Regions from separate parts of the Paenibacillus sp. FSL H3-0329 genome, predicted to be linked through region 1. Evidence: predicted binding sites of a transcription regulator. Region 1 holds the regulator's gene; each other region holds the start of a gene.
What was found. The regulator NrdR, encoded in region 1, represses ribonucleotide reductase genes. The targets are predictions, from matches to a motif close to AACACNATATATNGTGTT.

Region 2: a site for NrdR is predicted at 4,330-4,347, ahead of NSQ66_RS10800 (adenosylcobalamin-dependent ribonucleoside-diphosphate reductase). Genes of this name have one in related genera too.
Region 3: a site for NrdR is predicted at 1,181-1,198, ahead of nrdI (class Ib ribonucleoside-diphosphate reductase assembly flavoprotein NrdI). Genes of this name have one in related genera too.

The regions. Positions count from the first base shown of each region.
Region 1 is NZ_CP150150.1:2,227,562-2,235,476, forward strand. Features, by position in the region: gene polA (DNA polymerase I) at 1-1,513, shown strand, start outside; gene mutM (DNA-formamidopyrimidine glycosylase) at 1,566-2,402, shown strand; gene NSQ66_RS09550 (manganese efflux pump) at 2,535-3,281, shown strand; gene coaE (dephospho-CoA kinase) at 3,291-3,887, shown strand; gene NSQ66_RS09560 (lytic transglycosylase domain-containing protein) at 3,884-4,447, shown strand; gene NSQ66_RS09565 (alpha/beta-type small acid-soluble spore protein) at 4,532-4,750, opposite strand; gene nrdR (transcriptional regulator NrdR) at 4,915-5,391, shown strand; tRNA gene NSQ66_RS09575 (tRNA-Ala) at 5,643-5,718, shown strand; tRNA gene NSQ66_RS09580 (tRNA-Lys) at 5,733-5,805, shown strand; gene NSQ66_RS09585 (hypothetical protein) at 6,215-6,349, opposite strand; gene ltrA (group II intron reverse transcriptase/maturase) at 6,711-7,915, shown strand, end outside.
Region 2 is NZ_CP150150.1:2,497,930-2,505,844, forward strand. Features, by position in the region: gene NSQ66_RS10780 (YqzE family protein) at 1-61, shown strand, start outside; gene NSQ66_RS10785 (hypothetical protein) at 130-1,164, opposite strand; gene NSQ66_RS10790 (YqhG family protein) at 1,309-2,373, opposite strand; gene NSQ66_RS10795 (SNF2-related protein) at 2,370-4,115, opposite strand; gene NSQ66_RS10800 (adenosylcobalamin-dependent ribonucleoside-diphosphate reductase) at 4,502-7,174, shown strand; gene NSQ66_RS10805 (hypothetical protein) at 7,426-7,608, shown strand; gene NSQ66_RS10810 (cytidine deaminase) at 7,742-7,915, opposite strand, start outside.
Region 3 is NZ_CP150150.1:1,541,522-1,549,436, forward strand. Features, by position in the region: gene nrdE (class 1b ribonucleoside-diphosphate reductase subunit alpha) at 1-747, opposite strand, end outside; gene nrdI (class Ib ribonucleoside-diphosphate reductase assembly flavoprotein NrdI) at 734-1,093, opposite strand; gene NSQ66_RS06820 (helix-turn-helix domain-containing protein) at 1,498-3,147, opposite strand; gene NSQ66_RS06825 (sensor histidine kinase) at 3,178-4,905, opposite strand; gene NSQ66_RS06830 (sugar ABC transporter substrate-binding protein) at 5,229-6,572, shown strand; gene NSQ66_RS06835 (sugar ABC transporter permease) at 6,671-7,609, shown strand; gene NSQ66_RS06840 (carbohydrate ABC transporter permease) at 7,625-7,915, shown strand, end outside.

The DNA of each region.
Region 1 (7,915 bases):
TCACCGCGCTGATTTGGCTCTACACTGGCAGGGAATTGCTTTTGCAGGTGCAGCCCATGATGTGCAGCTGGCGGCTTATTTGCTTGATCCTACGGAGGCTAATCAGAATCTAAACGATCTCACTGCTAAATACGGCTTGCCGCGGCTCTCTCCTGATGAAGAGGTATTTGGTAAAGGTGCCAAATACAAAATCCCTGAGCTTGAAGTCTTAGGAAATCACGTTGCACGAAAGAGTGCAACGGTTCTTGGAATCGCACAGAAGCAACAGCAGGAGCTGGTGGAGACCGCGATGACAGGGCTATTCGAGGATCTGGAAATGCCTTTGTCACGGATTTTGGCGGATATGGAGAAACAGGGGATTGCAGTCAATGCTGGTGATCTTAAAGAGCTTGGAAAAGAATTCGAGGCGCAAATTTCCAAATTGGTCAGTGAAATATACGAGATTTGTGGCACTGAGTTTAATTTGAACTCACCAAAGCAGCTGGGTGAAATCTTGTTTGTAAAGCTAGGTCTGCCTGTCGTCAAGAAGACGAAGACGGGTTATTCCACGGATGCCGAAGTGCTTGAGAAACTTGCGCCATACCACGATGTGGTGCGTTTGATTTTGCAATATCGCACAATTGCGAAGCTTCAATCTACCTACGTAGAGGGGCTGCTTAAAGAAATTTCCCCGAACACAGGGAAGGTGCATACATTCTACCGGCAGACGATTGCCGCTACAGGACGGCTTAGCAGCCAATTCCCGAACTTGCAGAATATCCCGATTCGTCTAGAGGAAGGACGCAAAATCCGCAAGGTATTCGTTCCGTCCGAACCGGGCTGGTCCATCCTGGCAGCCGACTATTCGCAGATCGAACTGCGTGTGCTTGCGCATATTTCAGGTGATGAGCGGATGAAGGAAGCTTTTCTGCATGATATGGATATTCACACGAAGACAGCGATGGATGTGTTCGGTGTGACCGCGGAACAGGTGGACAGCAATATGCGCCGTGCCGCAAAAGCCGTAAACTTCGGGATCGTCTACGGGATCAGTGATTACGGCCTCTCGCAGAATTTGAATATTCCGCGTAAGGAAGCCGCTCAATTTATTGAGCAGTATTTCGAGGTATATCAGGGTGTGCGCCGCTATATGGACGATATCGTAGTAGAGGCGCGGAAGTATGGTTATGTGACCACGTTGCTCGAACGTCGCCGTTATCTGCCGGAGATTAATGCGAAAAACTTTAATCTGCGCTCTTTTGCGGAGCGGACAGCAATGAATACACCTATACAGGGAACAGCAGCGGATATTATCAAGCTGGCGATGGTGCATATGGACAAGGCATTATTTGATCGTGGGCTTAAGAGCCGTATGCTGCTTCAAGTACACGATGAGCTTGTATTCGAGGTGCCAGAGGATGAAATGGAGCTTATGAAGACGCTTTTGCCGGAAGTAATGGGTGGAGCCCTGAAGTTATCTGTGCCACTTAAGGCAGAGGTCAGCTTTGGAAGTAACTGGTACGAGGCGAAATAGACTCCCTTTAAGGTGTGCATATCAGCTATAATGTAGTTGAGGTGAAGACATCATGCCGGAATTACCGGAAGTAGAGACAGTCAAGAGAACACTTAATGAGTTAGTTAATGGAAAGCAGATAGAGAATGTAACCGTCCGGTTGGCGCGGATTATTCAGCGTCCGGATGATATTCAGGCTTTTGCCCACCTGCTGGCAGGTCATAGCATTGTTAAAGTTGAACGAAGAGGAAAGTTTTTGCGTATTGTGCTGGATGGTCTGGTGCTTGTGTCACATTTGCGGATGGAAGGCCGTTACGGACTTTTTTCAAATGATGACCCACTGGACAAGCATACACATGTGATTTTTCATTTTACGGATGGAACTGAGCTGCGTTACACGGATGTTCGCCAGTTCGGTACGATGCATCTTTTTCAGATGGGAGAAGATCTTCAGCTGCCGCCTTTAAACAAGCTGGGGCAGGAGCCGCTGGAGCCTTCTTTTACACCGGAGAGGTTTAAGCAGATCGTGTCAGGTAAAAGCACCAAAATTAAATCGCTGCTGCTTAATCAGGAATATATCGTCGGCATCGGCAATATTTATGTAGATGAGTCGTTGCACCGTGCGGGCATCCATCCTGAAGACAGCGCCAAATCGCTCACGGACAATCAATTGGACAAGCTGCATCATGCCATTGTAAGCACGCTGGCCGAAGCGGTTAACGCCGGAGGTTCATCTGTTAAGTCATATGTTAATGGCCAAGGTGAGAGCGGTACGTATCAGCAGCAGCTATTGATTTACGGTCGTAAGGATCAGCCGTGTAGTAACTGTGGAACGATGATTGAGAAGACGGTTGTAGGCGGTCGTGGCACGCATTATTGTCCAAATTGCCAGCGCCCGACTGTTAACTGAATTTGTTGAAATAATAAGGTTGGCACCCACTACTTGTCCCGCCCATATACTGTGTGAAGAATGCTTAATAGAGAACGGAAGCTGAAACGATAAACTTTTCAGTTTGCCGGTTCTTCACAGGAGGGATTGCGGGTGCTCAGCCCATTATTTTCACTGCTATTGCTAGCGTTTGCCTTGAGTTTGGACGGTTTTGGTGTAGGAATTACATATGGGCTGCGTAAAATGAAAATACCACTGCTCTCCGTTCTGATTATCTCGCTCTGTTCGGGGGTAGTTATCTGTGTATCTATGCAGGTTGGGGTTTTGCTTGCCAAGGTAGTGTCTCCGAATGCAGCTTCTATGGTTGGTGCGGTTATACTTGTGCTAATGGGGTGCTGGTCACTTGTTCAGATGCTGATGCAAAAAGAGAAAGATGCAGATGGCGGACGTAAAGCTGAAACGGTAGATGAGGGCTCATTTTCCGAGCAGGCTTGGGCAGAGGTAGCTGCTGATTCTGAAGCGGGTACAGAACCTGTTATGAATGATGAACCGTTGAAATCAGCTGTTTTTTCGCTTGAGCTACGCCGTTTGGGGATTGTAGTGCAGATCTTGCGTACCCCGTCTTCTGCGGATATGGATGCCTCAGGAAGCATCTCTTCGATGGAGGCGATGATACTTGGGATTGCGCTCTCTCTGGATGCTTTTGGGGCTGGACTTGGCGCAGCGCTGCTTGGCTTCAATCCGATATGGACATCACTTACAATAGCTTTATTTAGTGGTACATTTCTATTACTGGGTATGAAGACTGGACTTAGATTTGCCGGGAACTACTGGATGAAGCATGCTGCCGCATTACCAGCGTTATTATTAATTGCAATGGGAATACTGAAGCTATTATGAGGTGAGTACATGATTATAGGCTTAACCGGAGGAATCGCATCCGGAAAAAGCACAGTGTCTGCACTGCTTGTGAACAAGGGAGCGAGGCTGGTTGATGCCGATGTGATCGCCAGAGAAGTTATGCTTCCCGGGCATAAAGTGTTGGCTGCTGCTGCTAAGCAATTTGGAAAAGAGATCCTTTTTTCGGATGGAACACTGAATAGGGCCAAATTAGGTGAAATCGTCTTTCAAGATCCGGTGGCCCTGCAAACCTTGAACAATTTGACGCATCCTGCCATCCGGCAGGAAATCAAAAATCGTATGTACAGCATGGAGCAGGAAGAGCCGAAGCGGCTTATTATTGTGGATATTCCGCTTCTTTTTGAATCAGGGCTTGAGACCCTGTTCCATGAGATTGTAGTAGTCTACGTTCCCCGTGAAGTGCAAATTACTCGATTAATGGAACGTAACAGGCTCTCTTTAGAAGAAGCAGAAGCGCGATTGAATGCACAGATGGATATTGAACAGAAACGTAATAAAGCGGACTACATCATCGACAACAGTGGCGATCTTGCGTACACTGAGCAACAGGTTGCTGTTTTTTGGGACAGGCTGGGTTTATCATGAAATGGTTACGTAAAAAAAGAGTACTGCTTCTGCTATTTGTTGGTTTTACGGCAATATTGTTTCTGAGTACAAACTGGATGTCGTGGTTTTATCCCATCCATTTTAAAGACGAGATTCGCAAGCACAGCATCACTTATGAGATAGACCCGTTTCTTGTAACCGCGATTATTCGTGTAGAAACGAACTTTAAAACTGGACGAGAATCCAAAAAAGGCGCACTAGGGCTGATGCAGCTTATGCCGGATACCGCGAAGTGGGCGCTGGAAAAGGCCAAGCTTCCAAACGTATCTATGGAAGAACTCAAGCATGAGCCTTCGGCTAATATTGAACTGGGTACATGGTATCTTTCAACTTTATCCCGTCAGTTCGAAGGTAAACGTACAGCAATTATCGCAGCTTATAATGCTGGACCCGGAAAAGTTCAACGCTGGTTGGACGAAGGGATCTGGGATGGGACAGATGCAACCATTAAAGATATTCCCATTGGTGAAACCAGGCATTATGTACAGCGCGTTAATTATTACTATGATCAGTACACGGACATTTACAAAGAATTTTAATTTCTGCCGTGTTATGTATAAAAAGAAGTATTAAACGACTTGTAGGTCGTTTAATACTTCTTCAAAAAGCTTATGTTGGTCAGGTTATTTGTATTGACCTGCCAGTTGTTGTTCTGCCAGGGTTACAAGACGTTTAGTGATGTAACCACCGATCGAACCATTTTCATAAGAAGTTTTATTGCCTTGGTAACCATCTGGGGAAAGCGTGATTCCTAGTTCTTGGGCAACTTCGTATTTAAGTTGTTCCAAGGCACCGCGGGAATTTGGAGCTACAAGGTTATTGGAGTTGTTGCTTTGGCTCATTGCTGTTCACCTCCTCTGTTGGTAACTGTATTATGTGCCGGACTTGCCATTATCATTACAAGAAAAAAACGGTGATTTCTGGAAATAATAAAAAAGCCGTTCAAAAGCCGGATTTATAACATTCCGGGACCAATACCATTATGTAATAGGAAGTGATGAAGCTTATGAAATGCCCTTACTGCGATCACACAAATACTAAAGTGCTGGACTCGCGACCAGCGAATGAAAATAAGTCAATCCGTCGTAGGCGTGAATGTGAGCGTTGCAGCAAACGTTTCACTACTTTTGAAATGATTGAAGAGACGCCACTGATTGTAATTAAAAAAGACGGCAGCCGTGAGGAATTCAGTCGTGATAAAATACTCCGCGGTCTTATCCGTGCTTGTGAGAAACGGCCGGTTTCTGTGGAACGTCTAGAAAAGATCGTGTCCGAGGTTGAGAAATCTTTGCGCGGCATCGCCGTGGCTGAAGTGGAAAGCCAACAGATTGGTGAATTCGTAATGGAGCAGCTCTACCCAGTAGATGAAGTGGCTTACGTTCGTTTTGCGTCCGTATATCGCCAGTTCAAGGATATTAACATGTTCATGAAGGAACTCAAGGGGCTGCTGTCCAAGAGTACGGGAGAATTAGAGGGATTATAGGGTTTTGCCCAGTTAGGGCGTTACAGCCAGTCCTAGGGTCTGCTAGGAGTGCTTCTACTGGTTTGTTTCCTCTAAGTTCTCAGCGGGGAATTTGAGTGGAAAAATGAATTTTAAAAAAAGTGTTGACATAGAGGGCGATTTTTTATATTATATAGAAGTCGCCTACGACGCTTGAGTTTATCGGAACAACTCAATTACGACCAAACTAAAATTTAAAAATGTGTGATTACATACATCTGAAATTTCAGTTTGGGGCCATAGCTCAGCTGGGAGAGCGCATCGCTGGCAGCGATGAGGTCAGGGGTTCGATCCCCCTTGGCTCCACCAAAACTTTATATCATGGACTCTTAGCTCAGTTGGTAGAGCAGTAGACTCTTAATCTATTTGTCCAGGGTTCGAGCCCCTGAGAGTCCATCCTAAAGAAACGGCAGAAATGCCGTTTTTTTGTTGTTTGGGGAAGAGTGACTTTTTATTTGGTTTTGATCGTGGTATAGTTTGGGTAGATAAAACGTACAATGCAAAGAGAGTCGTGCGGAAACACGACTCCCAGTGCAATAGCCGCTTTTAAGGGCGGCGGCTTCGGAAGTTTAGTCAGGAAATAGACCGCATTCCTTTGCGAGAGGGCGGTCTATTTCTTTTTGAGGTAGTTGAGCAATGCAATAATGAACATGCCGAAGATGAACATCAGTGACAATTGTTGGCTCTAATTAAAGACAATCCATATCTAAAGAAACAGCAAGATGCTGTTTCTTTTTTTGTGTGCGCCCAGCATGGGCGCTATCTATAGGGTTGAAGTCCCGAATGGCGAAGGCAGTAGTAGCCATTAGCTTAAGGCAAGGGTGTCCACCGCGAGGTGGAATCTGAAGGAAGCCAGCGGCAAATCTCCGGTCTGAGGAATACGAACTTCATACAAGGCTAACGTAGGCTGGATGAGGTTGCACAACAAACCAAAGTCCATACTGCCAAAGGCGTACGAGAGTAAATGAAGCAGATAGATGGAGGGGAAGATAGCGTTCTTACCTGGGGAGATCTGTGTGATAGGCGAGTATACTTCGTAACCCTACTTGTGAGAGTAGGCTGAGTGCACAGAAGTCAGCAGACGCCATAGTACGCAAGCTGTTGCAACAGCTGCGGAAGGGCTGAACATGGAATAGGATTTATACATCCAGGCGTTCAAGATGAGCGATGAATGCAGAAAAAAATCCGAAAGGACCTGACTGAAGAAGGAAACGGTGAATCCCGTGGGGGACTTCAGCAGGGCGGAGTTCATCTTTGGCACAAATGGAAGGTATAAATCACGTAAAGAGAGGTTAAAAAAAATGTTGGAGCAACTGCTATCACGGGAAAATCTTCTGCAAGCCTTAAAGCGTGTTGAAGCGAATAAAGGAAGTCATGGCGTAGATGGGATGTCCGTAAAATCCTTACGAGAACACATCGTACAAAACTGGCAGACCTTGCGGCATGCCATAGAAGAAGGAACCTATGAACCGAGCCCCGTGCGCCGAGTCGAAATCCCGAAACCCGGTGGCGGAGGTGTTAGGTTACTAGGAATACCTACCGTGACAGATCGAATGATCCAACAAGCAATCGCGCAGGTGTTAACTCCATTGTTTGATCCAGAGTTTTCCGACCATAGCTATGGATTCCGTCCGAAAAGACGAGGGCATGATGCGGTGAGGAAAGCTCGAACCTTTATGAAAGAAGGCTATCGATTCGTAGTCGACCTAGACTTGGAGAAATTCTTTGATCGCGTCAACCATGACCGACTGATGATGAAGATTTCGGAGAAAGTGGAGGACAAGAAAGTTCTCCTGCTTATCCGCAAATATCTTCAGTCAGGTGTGATGGAGAACGGGTTAGTAACCCCGACAACGGAAGGTGCCCCGCAAGGCGGTCCACTGAGTCCGTTATTATCTAACATTGTCTTGGATGAGCTCGACAAAGAACTCGAGAAACGTGGGCACCGCTTCGTTCGTTATGCGGATGATTGCAATATTTACGTGAAAACGCTAAGAGCAGGAGAGAGAGTCAAGACAACGGTCACCCGATTCATCGAGACGAGGCTAAAGCTGAAGGTGAACCAAGTAAAGAGCGCGGTAGACCGTCCCTGGAAACGAAAGTTTCTAGGATTTAGTTTTAGTGTGGACAAAGAACCAAAGGTGAGAATTGCGAAGCAATCCTTACAGAGAGTCAAGGTTCGAATACAGGAGATATCCTCTCGAAAGAGATCGATGAAGATGGAAGAGCGAATCAAGGAACTAAACCACTACCTCATGGGATGGTGCGGTTATTTCTCGCTGGCGGATACCCCAAGTACCTTTCGAGATATGGATAAATGGATACGAAGAAGGCTACGAATGTGCCTCTGGAAGCAGTGGAAGACCCCTAGAACCAAAGTCAAAAGACTTATATCCTTAGGGGTACCTAAGGATAAAGCCTATGAGTGGGGAAATACCCGAAAAGGGTATTGGCGAATTGCAGGGAGTCCAATTCTACAACATGTATTGAATAACCAATATTGGGA
Region 2 (7,915 bases), 270 kb from region 1:
TATGCTTCCGCTGGGTTGGTCGATCTGGCGAAGCAAATGGAGCCACAGTGATAAGGATTGAATATCACAAATAACAAATAACCTTCCAGTGCCTAATCGAGGGTGGCAGCGGAAGGTTATTTGTTATTTTTAGTTATAGATATTTTTGTCGGGCAGCTTGTGCAGTGTTCCGATAGCCTGCAAGGCAGTGAGTGGCAAATACCGTCTTCCTTCTGGCCCTGATGCTGCGTAAACGGTAGGCATGTTGTTTATTGCTTGTGTTTTATTCGAAGCAGGCAACCAGTTTTGATAACCTGTAATCATAAAAGGGGCCCCTACGATATCATTTCGGCCAGCGGCTTGATAAGCGATACTTTCCTTGGGACGAATCAGTGCGGCGATATTGTCACCGCCTACAGCAAGCAGTTTTGGGGAGGTCAACCACATGATATTTTTATAAGGATCATCTGTTCCCCCGCTTTGATAGGCAGAAAGCGGCGACAGGTCAGTAGTTAAGTTAGTGATTACATCCGTTTCTGTCTGCTGCCCTTTAAGCACTTCTTCCGCTTTACTGAGCGTCCATGGTAAAACTTGGGGTACGGAAGCATTGATAAAAATCGTCTTATCGTCAATGGCGATTTTCCATACGGGTAGAAGTGGTGCATATAAGGCTGTAAGTTTTATTTTGCCTGTAAAAGATGAAGGTATAAGTCCTTCCTGCACCAAAAATTGGCGCAGTTCTAATAAACTATAGGGGAGACCGTAAGTGCCAGCTCCATATTCGCTAAGCATATAACCACCTTGATCCGTAGCCGAAATGATCATGTAACCGATCCGCTGTTCACCTTTCATAACGTTGACAAGCCAGCTATGAGTACCTGGACCCAGAGGATAATATTCTATTCCTGCGTCCTTCCAGGCTGTAAATGGAGCTTCTGCTGCGAGCTTGTTCAGTGTACTCTTGGCAAATTCTTGGACCGTACCGGGTGAAGGTAAGATATCCATCTGCAGTACAGGTATCAAATCCTGTGTGACTGAATCAACTACACTTACTCTGGAAGCGGCAAGCGCAGAAGAGGAACCGGAGCTCGTTGCGATGAGTCCGATGCATAGAAGCAGGAGGAAGCAGCTTTGACCTGCAAGAAGCAGCCTCCGCCGTACACTTATTTTCATGGCGTCGTTCACCTTTCTTTGTTATGAAATATCAGAAAGTATAAGCTTCCTTTTTATTGTAGAGGACAAGCTATAAAAAGGCTGTTGCTTGCTGTCGCGCCGGAAGGCGGAAGTTCTCTTGTTTTTTTGCCTGCTTTTAGCGAGTAGGGTCGCATTCTATAGGCTCCGCAGATGAAACAGTCCATAGGTTACCGCAGAAACTGCGATTTGCGGCTCATATTGCCAAATGGTCTCTTGGCGACGACGGTTATACTGTTCTTGTGTCGCTAGGCGTTTTTCTTCATCAGGCTCCTTCAACAGCTCTCCATAATAGACATCAATGATGTCCAGCTCAACCCTTAGCCGCTCACGCGCCTGTTCTGCCCAAGTATAGTCCAGTTCGGCTAGCTGAGCGGTTAGATGAGTTTCCAATAGTTCGGTAGCGGCTGCTACTGTCATTTCATAAGGCTGGATATGCACATTTTCCGGCAAGCGTGGCATCATCTCTTTTGTGGAAACTTTTGCATTAAAGTCATCAATGATGGTTCCCTTTGTTAGGGAGATGCCAAGATAATGGAGTTCTTCACGTTTCAAATCGCAGCTCATCTCCACTTTATAGCAGACACTAAGCCATGGTTCGTAAGCGGCAGAGAAAAGCGTGTTTCGCTGCCTGCTGCCCGGGTCCTCAAATAAATAAAGGCATTTCCCTTCGTCCCTAGCGGCGTTCCAAATTTGTTGCAATCGCTTGCTTCCGTAAATAATATCCTCTCTTCGGATCATCCCGGGTCCAATTCGTGGGAGTGCCGGCACAATGCCGAAGTAGCGGGCTAGGATACTTTCCTCCGGGTCAGTAGATGGAGCATTCACTGCTTCTGAGCCCGGGGAGGCGGGTTCGAGTAAGTCAGCGCTGGCCTCTGCATCGTTTGTTACACCTGTAGTTAGGCTTCCGGTGACAACTTGATTCAAAATGCCAGCACTACGATTTGCAATGGGGGGAACCTCTACAGCAGCTTGACTGTCGTATTTTTCCGGATCAAAAACAAAGGTGAAAGAAAGGGTCTCAGGATCTACACCTGTGCGCTCCACGAATCCCCAATAATACGGCCGGTCGGTGAGCATTTTGTCAGCTCTAGGTGATAATTTCACAGTTACGTGAAGGGGCGAAGCCTCAATGATGGAGCATTCAGTGGCTTCAAGATAGTCCATCACATGCTTGCGTACTTCCTGTGCGGTGAGGGTCATGTCGCAGTCCCACTTTCTTTTTTAATACCCTGTGTCAATTCACTGAGGGATTCACCAATATGGTCCAGCTCATGCCGCAATTCTTCGTCGGAGCGGGATTCGAGCATGATTTTGTATAAACTTTTCTCCAGCGATTCCTTCTTTTCAAAACGTTCCAGGATTACATCCAGCCCGCCAATCACCATTTCAAACATATTGATTTTCTCATGCAGCAGATGCAGGATATGTTCTTCAATCGTGCCTTGCGTAGACAAGTTGTAGATCACTACGTCATTTTCTTGCCCTAACCGGTGGACACGGCCGATACGCTGCTCCACGCGCATGGGATTCCAAGGCAGATCAAAGTTGATCATATGGTGGCAAAATTGCAGGTTTATCCCTTCACCACCGGCTTCCGTAGCAATCATAACTTGAGCCCGGCCGCGGAAAAGATCCATCATCCAATCTTTTTTGCCACGGTTCATGCCGCCGGAATAAGAGACACACATCAGCCCATGTTCACGGAAATACTGCAGTAAATACTCTTGAGTTGCGCGATATTCCGTGAAGACGATGACCTTTTCATTCATTTCTTGAATGAGTGCTAAGGTTGTTTCAGCTTTAGTGTTTGTTTTAACGGTACGGAGGGTCTGTAGCAGCTCCATCATCCGGTCTCTTTTTGGTGAATCCGCAGGCAGCTTTTTGATCAAATTAACTAAAGTGATAAAGACGGCATCCCGGCTGCTGCACACCTCACGTTGAAGGGTTACCAGAGAAAGCATGCTGCTAAGATTGCCGCCGGATTCCTGATACTGGTCTTTGACAAAGGAAGTAACACTGTTATACAAATCTTTCTCTTCTTGGGAGAGAACTAAGGGAATATTACGGACTTTTCGTTTCGTGAAATTAACTGGACCTTCACCACGGCGATTGCGGATCATGACCTTCGAAAGCTCGTCCCGCAGTTGACCTTCATTCTTGGGCTGGCGTTTATCAACCACGAAATTTGAGGCAAAATCGCCCTGATTTCCAAGTTGCCCCGGCTTCAGTATAGTGATCAGATTAAAGAGTTCGCCCAGATCATTCTGAACGGGAGTCGCGGTGAGCAGCAGGCAATATTTTTTGCGTAATTGCTGTACAAATAGATAATTGGTCGATTTTTTATTCTTCAGCTTGTGAGCTTCATCAATGATCAACATATCGTATTCATTTTCCAGCAAGATTTCCTTATGCGGATCGCGTTTGGCGGTATCCATCGATGCGACGACTATGGCGTTGCCCCAAGAATAGGCTTTTTTCTGAGCGACAGCAGTGATGCCGAATTTCGCATTCAGCTCACGAACCCATTGCAATACTAGAGAAGCAGGTACGAGAATAAGCACTTTAGAGACAAGACCGCGAACGAGATATTCTTTCAGCACCAGTCCTGCTTCAATGGTCTTGCCAAGTCCAACCTCATCTGCAAGAATCGCGCGGCCTGACATTTCGAACAGAACCTTATGCGCTGTATCCAGCTGATGGGGAAGAGGGGACAAGCCGGATAAATGCTTCATACATTGCAGCTCATCGAAGCTCGTTACTAGACCTGTTTCCTCTCCTTGTACGGCAAGCTTAGATAAACGGTAGTCTCCCCATGGGCCGCCCTTTTCCAGTTTGAGCTCCAGATCTTGCAACCAATTACGGTCAAAAGAAAGAGGAACAGGCAGTATCGGCGCGGGTGTTCCCCCTTGCTGGGGTAGAGAATTACGGAATAATTGCGTCATAATGCAGCCTCCTCAAGCTCGGATTTATATCACCATTCGTAAGAGTAGTATGCTCGTAAACGAGAGAATTCATAACCTCTTATTTTTCACGATAGCCTTTAAAAAAGAGAGCAAGAGCGAGAAAAAGCAGCAACGTTTGCGATAATTCGGCAACTTGACTCTATTTTCGAATAAGACCTTCGATACAATATGTGGTATAGTTTAAAAGCTGACGCACACAATATATTGTGACAAAAGCTTGAATATGTATTTTTTATAGAGTGCTTAGCTGGTATTTGTTATTGACAAGATGAGCTTCCTACATACACCTGTTAAGCAGCGGAGGATGGTAAGGGAGTTTTTGTTGTGGGCCCATACCTTGGACCGGAAACTAATATCTACTACACATGCGGGAGGTTTTTTTATTGAGTAAAGTGGAACGTAAGCAACGCCTTGAAGGGCTAAGTGAAAAAATATTTTTGGATCGTTATGCTTGGAAGGATGCAGACAGCAACAATGCTAAAGTAGGCGACGTTGTATTGGTGCTGACCAAAGATGATCCGAAGTTTCCAACTAAGGAAGTCGGAGAAATTGTGGAGCGCAGTGGTCGAATTGTAACTGTAAAGACACGCAGTGGCGAGCTTGTGAAATCGGATGTTGAAAAGTTGACCCTTAATATAGAAAAAACTCCTGAGGAAATGTGGGACCGTCTATCCACAGCGATGGCTTCTGTAGAGAAGACACCTGAGCTTCAAGCAGAATGGGCAGGCAAATTCCGTTCAATCCTGGATGATTGGAAGCTTGTACCGGGTGGACGTATTGCGGCTGGTGCAGGTGCTAGTGAAGAATTAACATTGTTCAACTGTTATGTGATTCCCTCTCCAAAAGACAGCCGTGGCGGCATCATGCAGACATTGTCTGAAATGACGGAGATTATGGCCCGTGGTGGCGGGGTGGGCATTAACCTGTCTTCATTGCGTCCTCGTCGTGCGATTGTTAGAGGGGTTAATGGTTCATCCAGTGGTTCCGTATCTTGGGGCGGTTTGTTTAGTTATACTACGGGGCTTATTGAGCAAGGCGGCAGCCGTCGTGGTGCGCTCATGCTAATGATTAATGACTGGCATCCCGATGTTGAGGACTTCATTACCGTGAAGCAAACGATGGGCCAAGTCACTAATGCTAACCTTTCGGTATGTGTGAGCAATGGTTTTATGAAGGCTGTAAAAGAAGATCTGGACTGGGATCTCGTATTCCCGGATACAACCGATCCTGAATATAACGAAATGTGGGATGGAGATCTCGACAAGTGGAAAGCTGCCGGCAAAAACGTTATCCATTATCGCACCGTAAAAGCGCGTGACGTGTGGCGTACGATCATTGAATCGGCATGGAAATCCGCTGAGCCGGGCGTCGTATTCATGGAATACTATAACCAGATGTCTAATAGCTGGTATTTCAACCCGATTATTTGTACAAATCCGTGTGGTGAACAAGGCCTGCCTGGCTGGGGAGTCTGCAATCTGTCTGCGGTGAACTTGTCCAAGTTCTACGATGAGAAAAATCATGATGTGGATTGGGAAGATCTTGCGACTACCACACGTTATTCCGTCCGTTTTCTGGACAATGTAATTGATAAAACACCTTATCATTTCCCGGAAAATGAAGCGAATCAGAAAAAGGAACGCCGCGTGGGTCTCGGAACCATGGGATTGGCGGAGCTGATGATTAAATTGAACATCCGTTACGGCAGCCCGGAATCGTTGGAGTTTCTGGACAAGCTATACGGCTTTATGGCTCGTGAAGCCTACCTTGCATCGGCAGAAATTGCTGGAGAGAAGGGTTCCTTCCTAGCTTTTGATACTGAGAAATATCTAATGAGCGGCTTTATGAAAAATATAGTCGAAGCGTATCCAGAGGTTGGCGAAGCAATTCGTGAACACGGTATGCGTAACGTTACAGTGATTACACAAGCACCTACAGGTAGTACAGGTACAATGGTGGGGACTTCTACGGGAATTGAGCCTTATTTTGCCTTCAAATATTTCCGTCAAAGTCGTCTTGGCTATGATGAACAGTTTGTTCCAATCGCTCAAGAGTGGCTTGAAGCTCATCCAGGTGAAGAGCTGCCGGACTACTTTGTAACTTCGATGGATCTGTCAGCTAAAGATCATATCCGTGCGCAAGCAGCGATCCAACGCTGGGTAGATAGCTCCATTTCCAAAACAGCGAACTGCCCGTCTGACTTTACGGTTGAAGAGACGGCTGAGCTATATGAAATGGCCTTTGATCTAGGATGTAAGGGTGTTACGATCTACCGCGATGGAAGCCGTGATGTTCAAGTCCTGGAAACCACGAAGAAGGAAGACAAAAAAGATACCGCAGCTAAAGAAGCCGCTCCGGTTGCGGCAGAGGAAGCTGCAACTACTGTAGAAGCAAGTACAAGTGTTGTAGCAGCAAGTCCAGCGCCTCAAGTGACTACAAAAGAGGCGGATAAACAATACAAAAAACGTCCGCAGGTTCTGCGCGGCGCTACCTATAAAATCAATACACCATTTGGGATGGCATATATTACGATTAATGACCTTGATGGAATACCGGCTGAAATCTTCCTGAATGTAGGTAAAGCAGGTTCTGACGTCTTTGCTATGGCAGAAGCATTAGGCCGTGTCTGCTCCTTGTTCCTCCGTTACGGAGATCATGGTGAGAAAGTGGAGCTGTTGATTAAACATCTGAAAGGCATTGGCGGATCAGGAGCTATCGGCTTCGGCGCGAATCGTGTTGAATCCATTGCTGACGCTGTAGCTAAGGCACTGGAATCACATGTGCTGAACAATGCTCATGATGATCATGTACCTGCTCCGATTGCAGCAACTTTGGAGCTGGAGGATTTCAATGAAGCGTTAAATGCGGAGATAAAATCGAGCGTTCCGTCAGCTACGGAAGATGGACATGGTGATCATCATGGACATAATCACTCTACGGCTTCCCGTGACCTTTGCCCATCCTGCGGCAGCGCCTCGCTGATTAATATTGAGGGCTGTAAGACTTGTGGCAATTGCGGGTATAGTCGTTGTGGGTAAACGTTAGAGCCAATAAGTGTTTTATGGGAAAACTAGAAATGTGACTATGCATAGCTACTAAAAGCCAGCGATCATCGAGAGGAAGTGTTAATCTTTTATCTCAATGAATCGCTTGTTTTTTTATTATTGATGATGTTCATTAAGAGGTTTTAACTATATGAGTTTGATAATTAGTGTAATTCAAAAGGGAAGTATAATTGTAGATACTAATTTTTTGGAGGAGCAGGTACCTGCACCACACAATAATTTATTTGGTTTCGAATCATGCAGAGAAACTGGAAAGTGAATTCCTTATTTTGCTTGATAATTTAGATACTATAGAACTACATACAGACTATGATAAAGAATTTATTGAATTTAGGGTAAGAAATGCTTTGGAGATGATAAAGGTAGTATTTAAAGAAAAAGATAAGGTTGGAATTGCGATTTGGTAAGTAACAACGTATTTACGCGGTGTGTCTGGTCTGTGAACTCGTGTCTAGCTAAGCTTTTTAACACAAAAAACACGCGTACTTGTCTAACAAAGGTACGCGTGTTTTTGTTATTCCACTACGAGAGGAATTATTTTTACATATCTAAATTTTTGAATGCGTAAGGCAATAAATCCCTTAAACTCAGCTCTAAGATTTCTTTTTTCTCATTGGTTAAATAGACAGGCATGTCAGGCAAACAGAATTCCGATAATACTTGTCTGCAGATACTGCATGGCGGCAGAAAATCCATTGTGTCACCTGCTACAGC
Region 3 (7,915 bases), 690 kb from region 1:
CCAGCCAAAAATGTTGTAATAGGCTGCTCCTGATCCTTTACGCTGACCCATCTGATCTGCATAGGAGAAGCCGTCTTCCATCAGCTTAAGTACAGGTATAATTCCCTTCGCAGCATCCTCAACACCCTTGATAGTTTCACCACGGGAGCGTAGCTTGGATAGGTTGACGGCCACACCGCCACCGATCTTCGACAACTGCATGCAGGTATTCAGCACATAGTTGATGGAATTGAGCGAGTCGTCCATTTCGATTAGGAAGCAGGAGACGAGCTCACCACGCCGGCTCTTACCGGCATTTAAGAAGGTTGGGGTCGCAGGTTGCAGGCGCTGTTCCATCATCGAACGGGCAAGTACCCCGGCAGTATCGGCGTTGCCGCGTCCCAGGTGAAGGGCGACTGCCGCCACACGGTCCGGGTAATGCTCCAGATATTGTTTGCGGTCATTGGTTTTTACAGCGTAATCCGTGTAGAATTTCGAAGCTGCCATATAAGATGGAAAACTGAAGTTGTAGGCGTGGGTAATCTGGTAGACTTCTTCAATCTCCGCCGTGCTGTACTGTTCGTAAAAATTCTCGTAGAAATCCTGTTCAATCATATAATCAACCTTGGCTTTTGTATTCGCAAAAGCCAGACTCCGGCGCTCTACATCCCGCATAAATTCGGCTACTGCCTCAAGATCTTTGTCTAACTGAAAGAAGCCACTTTCGTCTCTCTTCATCAACATGTTGTTTAATTCAATATGCCGCAACCCGGCTCACCTCCTGTTTAATCCGTTCTACATCGCCAAATGTACCCGATAACTCAAATTTACCGATAACGGGCACGTTATACCGATCTGCAATCAAGTCCGCGCTGTGCGCGAACAGCTCGCCCCAGTTCTTATTGCCGCTGGCGGCGATGCCTTTCAGATTGGCATTATTGTTCTTCAAGAAAGTAGACACCTTTTCTGGAATCTGTCCAAAGCCGGTGGTATATGTAATAAGCACATAGGGCTCGTCAATCGTCATATGCTCCTCAATCTGCACAGCCGGCAACTTAAGTTTGCTGATGAAGCGTCTGACATTTCCTGTTTTTGAATCATACGCGACTAGCATGGTGTCTGTCCCCCTGTAAATATTAAAAACTATTGAAAATAGTATGAAAACTGAATGGATAAGCTTTAAATACTGAAAAATCGTATCTATACTATATTTAGTGTGCGTTGTTTATTTTAATTACTATATGTTGAAAAGTCAATATGGGAACAGCCGTCTTAATAGCTGGGAAAGTGTCTCGTAAGCGGTTTTTTGGTAGACTTTTAGGGCAGAAAGACCGGAGTATTAGCATTTTGCTAGTTTAAAAATAAAAATAAAAAAATTGCAGGAGAAAGGGTGATACTTAGGGTTGCTGTCTGAGGGTGATGGCAAGCCAATAAATCTGCAAGGAACAGAGCCTGCTCCCTGCAGATTTATTGGCTTTATTTTTGCGAAGTGGGATTATTCTTAATAATCTCTTGATCTCAAGAACGGTTGTTTACTCCGAGGCTTCGGTCAGGCGGTGAATCTGCTTTAAGTTGCTGCATGTATTCTCTGGGGGAAATTCCGGTTACCTTTTTGAAGACCTTGCTGAAATAGAAGGCACTCTCATATCCCAGCTTCTGTGAGATTTCGTAGATGCGACCTTCCCCGCGTGCCATCATTTCTTTGGCTGTCGTGATTTTGATCTCCGTGATATATTCCACATAGTTGACCTTGGCAACCTTGGAGAAAAGGTGGCTCAGATAGTTGGGACTGAAATTGAAGACATCCGCCACTTGATTGAGCGAGAGCTTAGTTCCGAGATTTCGTTTAATATAATCTTGGACATTTTTGACGAGCTGCTCCTTGTAGCTTTGTCTGCGGGTAGAGAGGATGTCCGAGCAACCGTCCCTGAACTGGATCAGCCAGCCGGCGATCTCTTCAATCGTATGCATCTGGTAGATAGCCCGGTAGCCCTCCGGTTCATTTTCGAAAATTTGCTCCACAATATTCTCACCGTCTGCAAGTAGTGAAGTGGCCATATACAGAATGTTGCAGGCGGCATCAGTGGCGGGAACCAGCAGGTCGGCCCGGCCGTCGAAGATTTCGATCATTTTGGAGATAATGGCGTATAAAGCTTGGGTATCCATTTCTTCAAAAGCACGGCGGATCTCTGTACGCAATTCGGAGAAATCAAACAACAGATGATCCTGCTCCAGCGACTCTCCTTCGGCAAAAAACACAAACGACTGTGCTTTAACCGCAGCAGGAAGCGCTTTTCGCGCAGCGAGGTAGCTTTCCCGCAGCAAATAAGGATCCTCGACCGCAAAGCCGATCGCGCCGATGATCCTTACATTGAAGTAGTTATGGAGTATGGAGGCCATATGGGTCAATAGCATTTCAATCTCAGGCATCCATTGCCGTGAATCCGTCCCGTTGACGGGCAGGGTTACAGCAAAATTGCGCAAGTCCAGACTGGTCACATAACAAGGTCTTATGGAAGTAAGCGTATCTTTGGCCATTTGGACGGTACTTGAGCACAGAGCAACCATTTTATCGCCGCGGGGCGGGACACTGTCTGGTCCCAAAATACGGCAAGTGCAGACTAGATAAGCAGGTTCCTTGAGCTCAAGGTTTAAATCATCTCTCTGCAGAAGGTACTGGTTTTTATTTGCGAATAAGTTATTGAACAGGCGGATGAAAAATTTATCGCGTTGGGCTTGTAGATTGCCTCTATGAGCAAGCATGGGATAGCTGTCTAGGGTTTGAAAAGCCTCCAATTGGGAAATTGCTTTCCGAATGGAGGCATCAAGTGCCTCTGGTGTCAGTTCCAGCTTCACTAGATAATCTGTGGCTTGCACTTCAATCGCTCCACGTGCGTATTCGAATTCCTCGTAGCTTGTTAAGATGATAAACAGCGGAAGCCGGCCGTGTTTTTTGCGTACCGCATTGGCAACTTCTAAGCCGCTTTTAATTGGCATTTTTATATCGCTGATTACAATGTCAGGACGGAGGGTGTCAATCATTTCTTCCTCTTGAGCCCCGTTGTGTGCAATGCCGACAATTTCTATATTATATTGCTCCCACTTCAGCATGGACTGCAAGCCGATACAGACCAGCGCCTCGTCATCAGCGATTAACAACTTGATCAATTCCATCACATCCTTGCTTGGTATGCTACTCTATTCCTTTTGCAGGAACGGCAGAAGAATCTTCATCCGGGTATATTGGCCCGACTCACTCTCAATCGAAAGACCGTAATTATCCCCAAATGCCAGGCGCAAACGTTCATTTACGCTGCGGAGTCCAATATTCTCGGGCATTTCTTTGCTTCCGTCACCTGGATTCGACAGAATCGTGGAGATTTCTTCTTCCTTCATCCCTACACCGTTGTCTTCAATCGTAACTAGAATATCGGCGAATCCACTTTTGGCCACCTTAATGAGAATTTCTCCTCTGCCTTTGGGCTCAATGCCATGGAAGATGGCGTTCTCGACCAGGGGCTGGAGCGTGAATCGTGGAATTAGGCCGGTTAGCAGTTCCTCGTTGTCAATCTCCTTTACCATAGAGACCGTACTGCCATAGCGGTATTTCTGAATCAGAAAATAATCATCCAGCAGGCTCAGCTCATCCTTCAGCGGCATCAGTCTACGGTTGTCTTTGGCGATGCTGCGCAGCAGTCTAGATAGTGAAGTGGTCATTTCTGCGATGCCGGTAGCATTCTGAATTGTAGCCATCCATTTGATCGAATTCAGTGTGTTGTACAGGAAATGGGGATTGATCTGACTCTGCAGCATCCGGTATTCCAGCTCCTGTTTCTGTTTCTCGTCAGCGAGCCGGCTGTCCATAAGCGCTACGATATCTTGGGACAGGCGGTTAATACCCCGTCCGACATCGCCAAGCTCGCTGTTCCATTCGATATTGCGGTCCAGCAGGAAATTGCCCTGGGCGATCTTATCAATCCGCTTCTTCAGTTTTTCCACCGGAAGACTGATGGTACGGGTCAGATACAGCGTAATGATAGCGCTTAAGACAATAACCAGGAGACAGACGCCGAGCATAACCAGAATCCATATATTTGTCTTGGGAGCGAACAGGTCATTGGATAAAGTCTGTGACAGAATGACTCCGCTGCGTACGGGATAAGATACCACGATATGGCTCTCTTTCTCGTCCGCCAGCTTGACCATGGACAGCTCGGTTTGCGGACCGACAGGTTTATCATTGGTATAGGCCACCGGTTCATACGGCTCTGCAATGGCGATGACCTGATCGCCGATGAGCTGATAATGATGATTGCCGAGCGTCAGCAGCAGCCGGGAATTCTTCGGCAGGGAGTACCCTTTCAGCTTGTCGGTAATAACAGTTGTATTCGCTAACAGGTACACCGTTCCAACCCGGGAAGCTCCTTTGCCGTAAATAGGAAAAACAAAAGGAATTCCGTTCGTGTTGGAGAGCGGGTCCTTGATCACCCGGTCCCATTTCTCCTCGGCATCATTGCTAAGGCCGGTAATTTGACCGATATTGTGTATGGTAAGCGGAACAGAGGTGCCGGTTTTATCCACCTGCAGAAACTTGCCGTTGCTATCCGTAACAATCAGACGGCGGGCATAGCTGTTGGAGCGGTTGTTCAGGAAGTCCTGCTGCATCGAGTTGAATACATTAACTGCTTCCTTAGAGCTAGCCTTAGGTGAGCTGAAGTAGTCTGTGATCAGGGTATTAGTAGAAGAGTTAGTGCTGCAGGTCATCGCCAGGGATGACAGATCAATCAAATCCTGTTCAATAATATGAGATACCAGCTGCAGATTGAACTCGGTCGCCTGGATGGTTGTTTTACGCTGATAATAAGTAATTAATTCATAGCTGAAAAAAGAAAGCAGCGACGCTATCAGCAGTGCGAATACGGCCATGAGCAGAATAATGCGACTTTTAATGGTGGATTTTCTTACCGTATTTAACACTCCTCTACAAAATGTGAAAACATATAAAGCGTTTTCATATACCATAGCATATTCCTGCGTTCCGATACAGGGGGAGGTACATAAGCTGAATATTTTACATGTTTTAGATAGAAAATTACAGGTTTGAACCCGAGCAGGGAAGAAGAGCACAGAAAAGTGAATGAACTTTGTTTGATAATGCATGCCATTCTTGCGGAAAAAGCTATAAACTTTGAACTAAGCTCAGAAGAGCCGATCGTAGTTACACAATCAGAAGAAAAGGGGATATTTAAATGAAACTGAAAAGATTCTATGGCATAACCCTCGCCACAGTATTCTCCATGAGTCTGCTGGCTGGATGTTCTGGTAATAACAACAACGAAGGTGCTGCTGCAACGACAGCTCCAGCAACGGGGAATTCTGCAAACGCTTCCGCTGAACCGAGCCAGGAGCCTGTGACTTTGAAATGGGCCTTGTGGGATTGGGAAGCTACCGCTTACTACAAGCCACTGATCGATGCCTACAAAGCTGAGCATCCGAATGTAACGATCGAATATGTCGATCTGGGGTCGACGGACTATATGACCATGTTAAGCACACAACTGTCCGGTGGCGCAGATCTGGACGTACTTACAATTAAAGATATTCCGGGCTACTCGAACCTTGTGAAACAGAATCACCTGGAGCCGCTTAAAAGCTTTATGAGTGGCAACGCTATTGATCCTTCGGTATATGGAGGTACTGTAGAACAAATCGAAGTGAACGATGAGGTGTATGCGCTTCCTTTTCGCAGCGATTTCTGGATTCTCTACTACAATAAAGATTTGTTCGACAAAGCAGGAGTGGAATATCCAAGCAATGATATGACATTCGAGCAATATGATGAGTTGGCCAGAAAAATGACTTCTGGCAGCGGTTCTGAAAAAGTGTACGGAGCTCACTACCATACTTGGCGTAGTGCGGTTCAACTGTTCGGTATTCTGGACGGCAAGAACACTGTTGTTGACGGAAACTACGATTTCTTGAAGCCAACCTATGAGCGGATCCTGAAAGAACAGGAAGACGGCATCGTAATGGATTACGCCACACTGAAGACTTCAAGCACGCACTATTCTGGCGTATTCTACAATAATTCCGTTGCTACTATGAACATGGGCAGCTGGTTTATCGCTACACAGATTGAGAAAGTGAAGAGCGGCGAGTCCCAATCGGCTAACTGGGGCATTGCGAAATACCCTCATCCGGATGGTGTGGAAGCCGGTACAACCCTGGGTACAATTACTTCTCTGGCTGTAAATCAGAAATCCAAACATAAAGAAGCAGCACTTGATTTCATGAAATTCGTGACTGGTGAAGAAGGCGCTAAAGTTATTGCTTCCACCGGAACCATTCCAGCGATTAAGAATGATGAAGTTATCAATTCCATTACTTCCATCGAGGGCTTCCCTGCGGATGAGAACAGCAAAGCGGCACTGACTACTGTTAAGACTTATCTGGAAATGCCTATGCATGAAAAGAGCGCGGACATCGAAGTTATTTTGAATGAAGCGCATGACAATATTATGACTAAAAATGCTTCGATTGACGAAGGTTTGGATGATATGAATGCTCGCGTACAGCAGCTCTTGAATAATTAACCTTAAGAGAGCCGGTTCTAAGGGCGGGTGAAAGCCCGCCTTTTATATTAAAGCGTATAGATTTGTGGGGAAGTTTTAGAAGGTTTGGAGGAGAAAGAATGCAGAACGAAACCATATTGGGTACAAAAAAGATCCCTAAACGTCATTTGTCAAAAGGTGTCCGGGAAAACCTGGTAGCTTACAGCTTCATTGCGCCGAACTTTATCGGATTTGCCCTGTTTACACTGGTACCTATGTTCTTTGCCTTTATCCTTGCTTTTGTGAAATGGGACGGGGCCAATCCAATGAAGTTTATCGGGCTGGACAATTTCACCCGGTTGATCAGAGATACAACATTTCACAAAGCATTATGGAATACCATTGTTTACACTATTGGCGTAGTACCGTTTACCATGATTGTCGCGCTGGCGCTGGCGATCCTGCTTAATCAGAAGATAATGGCCCGCAATTTCATGAGAACCGTATTCTTTTTCCCTTATGTAGCATCCCTGGTAGCCGTTGCTGCCGTATGGAACTTTATCTTCAGTCCTACGATGGGTCCGATCAACAATATCCTGCATACCCTTACCGGTATCCCGCTGGAGGATCTTCCCCGCTGGGCGGCGGATAAACACTGGGCGATGTTCACAGTAATACTGTTCACAGTGTGGAAAAACATGGGTTATTACATGGTTATTTACTTGGCAGGTCTGCAGGGCATCAACCCTGAATTGTATGAGGCTGCTGAACTTGATGGTGCGGGCGCGTGGAGAAGATTCCGCAATGTGACGGTCCCTCAACTGGCGCCTACCTCTTTCTTTGTTCTGATGATTCTAGTCATCAATTCGTTCAAAGTCTACGATATCTTTATCAACCTATTTGCCGGCGCCGATAACCAGTTGAATGATTCTACAAGGGTTATGGTGTATCAAATCTACAATACGGCGTTCCGCTCGCTTGATTACGGATATGCCAGCGCCATGGCCATTGTATTGTTTCTGCTGGTACTTGGCATCACCATCGTCCAGTTCCGCGGCGAGAAGAAATACGGACAATAGGAGGATTCAAAAGATATGGTTGGTAAAAGTAAAGGACTTAGAATCAGCCTTATGGTTCTTGTGTATATTTTGTTGTTTGCGACAGTACTGGCGATGCTGGTTCCGTATATATGGATGTTGTCTTCTTCACTCAAGATGAACAAAGATGTGTTTTCCTTCCCAATGCAGTGGATTCCACAGAATCCGCGCTGGGAGAATTTCGCGGATATCTGGACACGCATTCCGCTGGGCCGTTTTATTTACAATACGGCGAAATTATCGATTATCGTAACGATTCTACAACTACTGACTTCCAGCTTTGCTGCG